2 regions of the Streptomyces sp. NPDC001137 genome follow, and region 2 is predicted to be linked to the other one. Evidence: riboswitches for the same ligand, from Rfam matches in the RefSeq annotation. Region 2 holds a riboswitch; the other holds the start of a gene.

Region 1 (3,398 bases), on a different contig from region 2:
ACTCGGCGAAGTCCAGCTGCCGCGGATACGCCGACCAGCCCGCGATGATCACCTTCGGGCGGTGCTCCTTGGCCAGCTTCTCCAGCTCGGCCATGTCGACGAGCCCGGTCGCCGGGTCCACGTGGTAGGCGACGACCTGGAACTGCTTGCCGGAGAAGTTCAGCCGCATCCCGTGGGTGAGGTGGCCGCCGTGCGCCAGGTCCAGGCCCAGGATGGTGTCGCCGGGCTGGGCCAGCGCGAACAGCGCGGCCTGGTTGGCGGAGGCACCCGAGTGCGGCTGCACGTTGGCGTACTCGGCGCCGAACAGCTCCTTGACCCGGTCGATGGCGATCTGCTCGGCGACGTCCACGTGCTCGCAGCCGCCGTAGTAGCGCCGTCCCGGATAGCCCTCGGCGTACTTGTTGGTCAGGACCGAGCCCTGGGCCTCCATCACCGCCAGCGGCGCGAAGTTCTCCGAGGCGATCATCTCGAGCGTCGACTGCTGGCGGTGCAGCTCGGCGTCGACCGCGGCGGCGATGTCCGGGTCGAGCTCGTGCAGGGGCGTGTTCAGTACGGACATGCGTCTACGGCTCCTCAGCCGGCGTTCTGGGCGGTGTACTCGTCGGCGGAGAGCAGATCGGCCGGCTCCTGGGTGACACGGACCTTGAAGAGCCAACCGCCCTCGAAGGGGGCCGAGTTGACCAGGGACGGGTCGTTCACCACGTCCTCGTTGATCTCGGTGACCTCACCGGTGACGGGGGAGTACAGGTCGCTGACCGACTTGGTCGACTCCAGCTCGCCGCAGGTCTCGCCCGCGGTCACGGCGGAGCCCACCTCGGGAAGCTGGGCGTACACGACATCGCCGAGCGCGTTGGCCGCGAACTCCGTGATGCCGACCGTCGAGACGCCGTCCTCGGCGGCCGACAGCCACTCGTGCTCCTTGCTGTAACGCAGCTGCTGGGGGTTGCTCATGGCCTGGATTCTCCTGTACGCGGTGGAGTGGTGATGAATGGGGGAGTGCTGAAAACGCGTGTGAGCAGCGAAAATGTGCGCGGGGTCACGTCCGGGGACGGCGCCCCCTCGCCCAGTCTCGGTCAGTGTCTACTTCTGCCGCTTGTAGAACGGCAGCGCCACGACCTCGTACGGCTCGTGACTGCCCCGGATGTCCACGCCGACACCCGCGGTACCCGGCGCCGAGTGCGCGGCGTCCACGTACGCCATCGCGATCGGCTTGCCCAGCGTGGGGGAGGGGGCGCCGGAGGTGACCTCGCCGATCACCTCGCCGCCCGCGACGACGGCGTACCCGGCGCGCGGGACCCGACGGCCCTCGGCGACCAGGCCGACGAGGACGCGCGGCGGGTTCTCCGCAGCCCTGGCGGCCGCCTCCTGGAGCGCCTCGCGCCCCACGAAGTCGCCCTCCTTCTCGAACTTCACCACCCGGCCGAGCCCGGCGTCGAACGGCGTGAGCGAGGTGGACAGTTCATGCCCGTACAGCGGCATGCCCGCCTCCAGGCGCAGCGTGTCGCGGCAGGACAGTCCGCAGGGCACCAGCCCGACGGGCGCTCCCGCCTCGGTCAGCGCCTGCCACAGCTTCTCCGCGTCACCGGGGGCGACGAACAGCTCGAAGCCGTCCTCACCGGTGTAGCCGGTGCGCGCGATGAGGGCGGGGACGCCGGCGACGGTGCCGGGCAGGCCGGCGTAGTACTTGAGGCCGTCGAGGTCGGCGTCGGTGAGCGACTTCAGGATGCCGGGGGACTCGGGGCCCTGCACGGCGATCAGCGCGTAGTTGTCCCGGTCGTCGCGCACCTCGGCGTCGAAGCCGGCCGAACGCTCCACCAGCGCGTCCAGCACCACCTGGGCGTTGGAGGCGTTGGCGACGACCAAGTATTCGGTCTCCGCGAGCCGGTAGACGATCAGGTCGTCGAGGATGCCGCCGTCGGCCCGGCAGATCATGGTGTAGCGGGCGCGGCCGACGCCGACGGAGGCGATGTTGCCGACCAGGGCGAAGTTCAGGAGCTGGGCGGCCTGCGGGCCGGTGACGGTGATCTCGCCCATGTGGGAGAGGTCGAAGAGTCCGGCCTTCGTGCGTACGGCGAGGTGCTCGTCGCGCTCGGAGCCGTAGCGCAGGGGCATGTCCCAGCCGGCGAAGTCGGTCATCGTCGCACCGAGCGAGCGATGCAGGGCATCGAGCGCGGTGTGACGGGGTGCGGTGCTGCTCATCGGACGGTCGTCTCCCAGGGCGAATGCAGACGGGCGAGGTCGTTCCTCCCCATCTGTCATCGGAACCTGAGAGGTTCGCCATGAAGTCATGGCTTGCACCTTGGGTGGGGCCACCGGATGAGGTGGCCCGCTTTTCAGATGTGCCTCGCCCGCGCGGTAACGGGGCCTGAGAGATTCAAGGGAGGGACTTGCTCCTTCGGCGCCCCGGCGACACAGAGGTACTGCCGGGGACTCTCCCGCGCGGATTCAAACGGCCGGTATGCAGTTGGCGCGCACATCATTGCACGCCTCGTGCGTGTGCGGCAGGGTCCCATCTTGTAACGGGGCTGTGGCCGGAACCGAACGCAACCGCGAGAGATCGTGCATTACCTTCTCTTTACATTAGGTGGGGAGAACCTTTCCTGACCCCGCGGGGAGGACGATCACGGTGAACAGGACCACGGTGTACGCCACGACCTCGGCTGTCGCGCTGCCCCAGCAGCCCGTGGCCCCGGCCGGGGAGGCAGGCCCCCACGCTCGGCTGCGCTCGCACGGGGGAACCCCCATGGCACCCGTGGTCCGCGACCTGCGCGACCGCTCGGGGCACAGCCCGCACGCCCTGCTGTTCGGCCCCCGAGACCTCGTGGTGGTCACCGGCCTGCCCGGCAGCGGCAAGTCCACGCTGATGGAGCGCGCGGTCCGCGGCATCCGCATCGACTCCCAGGACGCCCGGGACCGCTGGGAGGCCCGCACGCCCCGCTTCCTGCCCTACGCGCTCTACCGCCCCCTCGTCCGCCTCGCCCACTACGCCGGACTGCGCCGCGCCCTGCGCAGCGGCGAAGGGGTCGTCGTGCACGACTGCGGTACGCAGGCCTGGGTGCGCGGCTGGCTGGCGCGCGAGGCCCGCCGCCGCGGCGGCACCCTGCATCTGCTGCTGCTCGACGTCACGCCCGGCACGGCCCTGGACGGCCAGCGCGAGCGCGGCCGCGGCGTCTCGCGCTACGCCTTCCTGCGTCACCGCACGGCAGCGGCCCGGCTGATCCGCGCGGTGGAGCGGGGGGACCTGCCCGAGGGCGTCGGCTCGGCGGTGCTGCTGGACCGGGACGCGGCGGACGTGCTGCGCAGAATCGGTTTCGCGGGCTGACGCACGGACCAACCCCTTTGTCCGCCCCACCCGCTAGCCTTTCCAGCCACAGCAGTGGTTCTCAGCAGGCGGTCGG
Region 2 (3,398 bases):
TCTCGGTGGTCGCGTTGAGCTTCATGGTGCAGGAGCCCAGCGGGATCATGCCCCGGTCGAGCGCGTAGTCACGGTCGGCGAGGCGGCGCAGGTAGCGCAGCATCGCGGTCTCGGAGCGGTGCTCCTGGAAGACCGGGTGGGTGAGGTAGTCGTCGGTGCGCAGCAGCCCTGCGGGCAGGGAGTCCTCGGTCGCCGCGTCCAGCGCCTCGATGTCGCCCTCGATCCCGAACGCGGTCCACACGGCGCCCAGTTGGGCCCGCGCGGTGGTCTCGTCGCAGGCGATCGAGACGTGGTCGGTGTCGACCAGGTGAAGGTTGACTCCGTTCTCCCGTGCGGCGGCCACCACCTCGGCGGCGCGGCCCGGCACCCGCACGGTGAGCGTGTCGAAGTACGAGCCGTGCACGACCTCGGCACCACCGGCCCGAAGCCCCGCGGCAAGGATCGTGGCGTACCGGTGGGTGCGCCGCGCGATCGCCTTGAGCCCCTCGGGCCCGTGGTACACGGCGTACATCCCCGCCATGACGGCGAGCAGCACCTGGGCCGTACAGATGTTGCTGGTGGCCTTCTCCCGCCGGATGTGCTGCTCACGGGTCTGCAGTGCGAGCCGGTACGCCTTGTGCCCGTCCGCGTCCACGGACACGCCCACCAGCCGCCCGGGCAGGCTGCGTGCGAACTTCTCGTGCACCGCCATGTAACCCGCGTGCGGCCCGCCGAAGCCCATCGGCACACCGAAGCGCTGCGTGGTCCCGACCGCGATGTCCGCGCCGAGCTCCCCGGGCGACTTCAGCAGCGTCAGCGCCAGCAGATCGGCGGCGACCGTGACGAGCGCACCGAGCTCGTGCGCCTGGTCTATGAGCGGCTTGAGGTCGCGTACGACGCCGGAAGCGCCGGGGTACTGGACGAGCACACCGTTGATCTCACGCCCGGCGACCTCGGCCGGAATGCCGTCGCTCAGATCGGCGACCACGACCTCCACGCCGGTCGGCTCGGCGCGGGTCTCGATCACGGCGATGGTCTGTGGCAGCACGTCCGCGTCGACCAGGAACAGACCCTTCTTGTTCCTGCCCATCCTCCGGGACAGCGCCATCGCCTCGGCGGCGGCCGTCCCCTCGTCGAGCAGGGAGGCTCCGGAGGTGGGCAGCCCGGTCAGATCGGCGACCATGGTCTGGAAATTGAGCAGGGCCTCGAGCCGCCCCTGGGAGATCTCGGGCTGGTAGGGCGTGTAAGCCGTGTACCAAGCGGGGTTCTCCATCACATTGCGCAGGATGACGGGCGGGGTGAAGGTCCCGTAGTACCCGAGCCCGATCATGGAGTCGAGCACCTGGTTGCGGTCGGCGAGCGAGCGCAGCTCGGCCAGCACCTCGGCCTCGGTACGCGCACCCGGCAGTTCCAGCGCATCCGAGTTCTTGATGACATCCGGCACCGCGGCGGCGGTGAGCTCGTCCAGCGAGCCGTATCCGACGTGCGCGAGCATCTTGGCCCGAGCCTCTTGGTCAGGCCCGATATGGCGCTGCTCGAACGGGATTCCCTGTTCGAGCTCGGAGAGCGGAATGCGATGGGCGGTCATTGCGGAGGCCTCCTGGTCAGACACGACCTTCGAGGGGCACCACGGCACGGGTACCCGAACGGCCTCCCCCTCTGTCATCTCAACCTGAGAGCTTCACCGGATCACCCGAGGGCATCCGGCTTTCACCGTCGGTGAGAGCGGGAGCCGTCGACACCCGCCCTGCTTTCCAGAGTGACCTCGTCCGCGCGGTACGTGAGCCTGAGAGATTCCGGGGAGGATTTGCTCCTTCGGCGCCTCCGATGATGTCTGGAGGACTCTCCCGCACGGGGTCAGCAGCCGCTGTCAGCCTACCAGCGAGCACAACATCCGATCCTTCGAGTGGCCGCCATCACCAATGTGCTCTTTTGTAGTGCTTACGGATGAGTTGCGACCAAGTGGAGGGCCCGTGCAGACCGACATCGATCCGCGCAACCTGATCGGCCGCAAGGCGTTCGACCGCAATGGCACCAAGCTGGGCACCATCGACGAGGTCTACCTCGACGACGCGACCGGTGTGCCGGAGTGGGCGGCCATACGCACCGGCCTGTTCTCCCGGGACGCCTTCGTCCCCCTGGAACCGAGCGAACTGATCGAGGGCACCCTCCACGTCCCCTTCGACCGGTCCCTGATCAAGGACGCCCCCGACTTCGGCGTCGGCCGCCACCTCTCCCCCGAACAGGAGCTCCAGCTCTACCACCACTACGGTCTGGACATCCCCGCTTCCTCCCCCTTCCCGGACCGCGACTTCGGCAAGCTGGCGGGCACGGAGGACGCGGACGCCTAGAGCCTGCCCCTCGGACCAACTAGGCCTCGTCGGCCCTGACTCGCCCTCCCCCCTGCTGCCTCAATGGTGGAAGGATCCCTGGCCATGTCGTCGTCGGTCGCCTGCGGGCAGATCGGGCCGGACGGGGCGGCCGAAGCCGGCGGACACCTCGTCCGCGAACTCGGCGAGGCGGCGGGGCTCGCCCCGCCCGCATACCGGCGCTCCGCGGCATGCACCGCGGCAGCGGCTGATGCCACGGCCTCCTTGGCCTTGCAGCTGCACGATCCCTCCCCCACTCCCGGCTTCGCTCAAGCGGGCCCCATGCCCCCTCGGGGCGGCCGCAAGGCGTAGTTCCCTGCAGCCGACCTGATCCAGACGACAGGCACTGACCCACCCCCGCCACCGCGCCCGGCCCCCGCGCGGACCGGCACCACCCCCGATCAGGCGCCGCCCCCAGGCACGGCGGCCCCGGGTCTCGCCGCCACCAGCGGCAACGGGTCCGCCGGCTCCAGCTCAGGGTCGTCGGTGCGAAACGTCCGGACCCGCCCCGGCTCCGAATCCGGCGTCTCGAAGCGCACGGTCACCCGCCCGAGCCCACTTCCCTGCACCCACCCGTGCCCGAACTCGGCATGCCGCACATCGTGTCCGGCGGGCCACCGCCGCTCGACAGCCACCTGCCGCTCCTCGACGGGCTCCTCGTCCGCCTCGTCCGCCGCATGTTCCATGCCTTCCCCGGCGGCCTGCGCGAACAGATCCTCCTGCGTGTAGTCGGCCAGCCCGCTGACCCCGACCCCCAGCAACCGCACACCCCCCGTGGTGTCCACCGAATCCAGCAGCCGGGCGGCAGCCTCCCGCACCACCCCCGGATCGTCCGTCGGCCCGCGCAGCGTCTCGGAACGAGTCAGCGTCGAGAAGTCGTAGCGCCGCACCTTCAGCACGATGGTCCGCCCCGAAAGACCCGCGCCCCGCAACCGCCGCACACACCGGTCGGCCAGCCGCTGCACCTCCAGCCCCACCCTGACCCGGTCGTGGATGTCCACGTCGTACGTGTCCTCGACCGATACCGACTTGGCCTCCCGCTCGGCCACC

The links. Region 2 has a riboswitch for glycine ahead of gcvP (aminomethyl-transferring glycine dehydrogenase). Riboswitches for the same ligand answer to the same signal wherever they lie in the genome.
Region 1: another riboswitch for glycine. It lies ahead of gcvT (glycine cleavage system aminomethyltransferase GcvT); the one in region 2 lies ahead of gcvP (aminomethyl-transferring glycine dehydrogenase).

The regions. Positions count from the first base shown of each region.
Region 1 is NZ_JBEPBA010000015.1:184,033-187,430, reverse strand. Features, by position in the region: gene glyA (serine hydroxymethyltransferase) at 1-559, opposite strand, end outside; gene gcvH (glycine cleavage system protein GcvH) at 574-951, opposite strand; gene gcvT (glycine cleavage system aminomethyltransferase GcvT) at 1,081-2,199, opposite strand; glycine riboswitch at 2,243-2,343, opposite strand; glycine riboswitch at 2,344-2,448, opposite strand; gene ABT254_RS28120 (AAA family ATPase) at 2,627-3,322, shown strand.
Region 2 is NZ_JBEPBA010000050.1:23,489-26,886, forward strand. Features, by position in the region: gene gcvP (aminomethyl-transferring glycine dehydrogenase) at 1-1,567, opposite strand, end outside; glycine riboswitch at 1,744-1,839, opposite strand; gene ABT254_RS45965 (PRC-barrel domain-containing protein) at 1,953-2,330, shown strand; gene ABT254_RS45970 (hypothetical protein) at 2,415-2,660, shown strand; gene ABT254_RS45975 (DNA polymerase IV) at 2,750-3,398, opposite strand, start outside.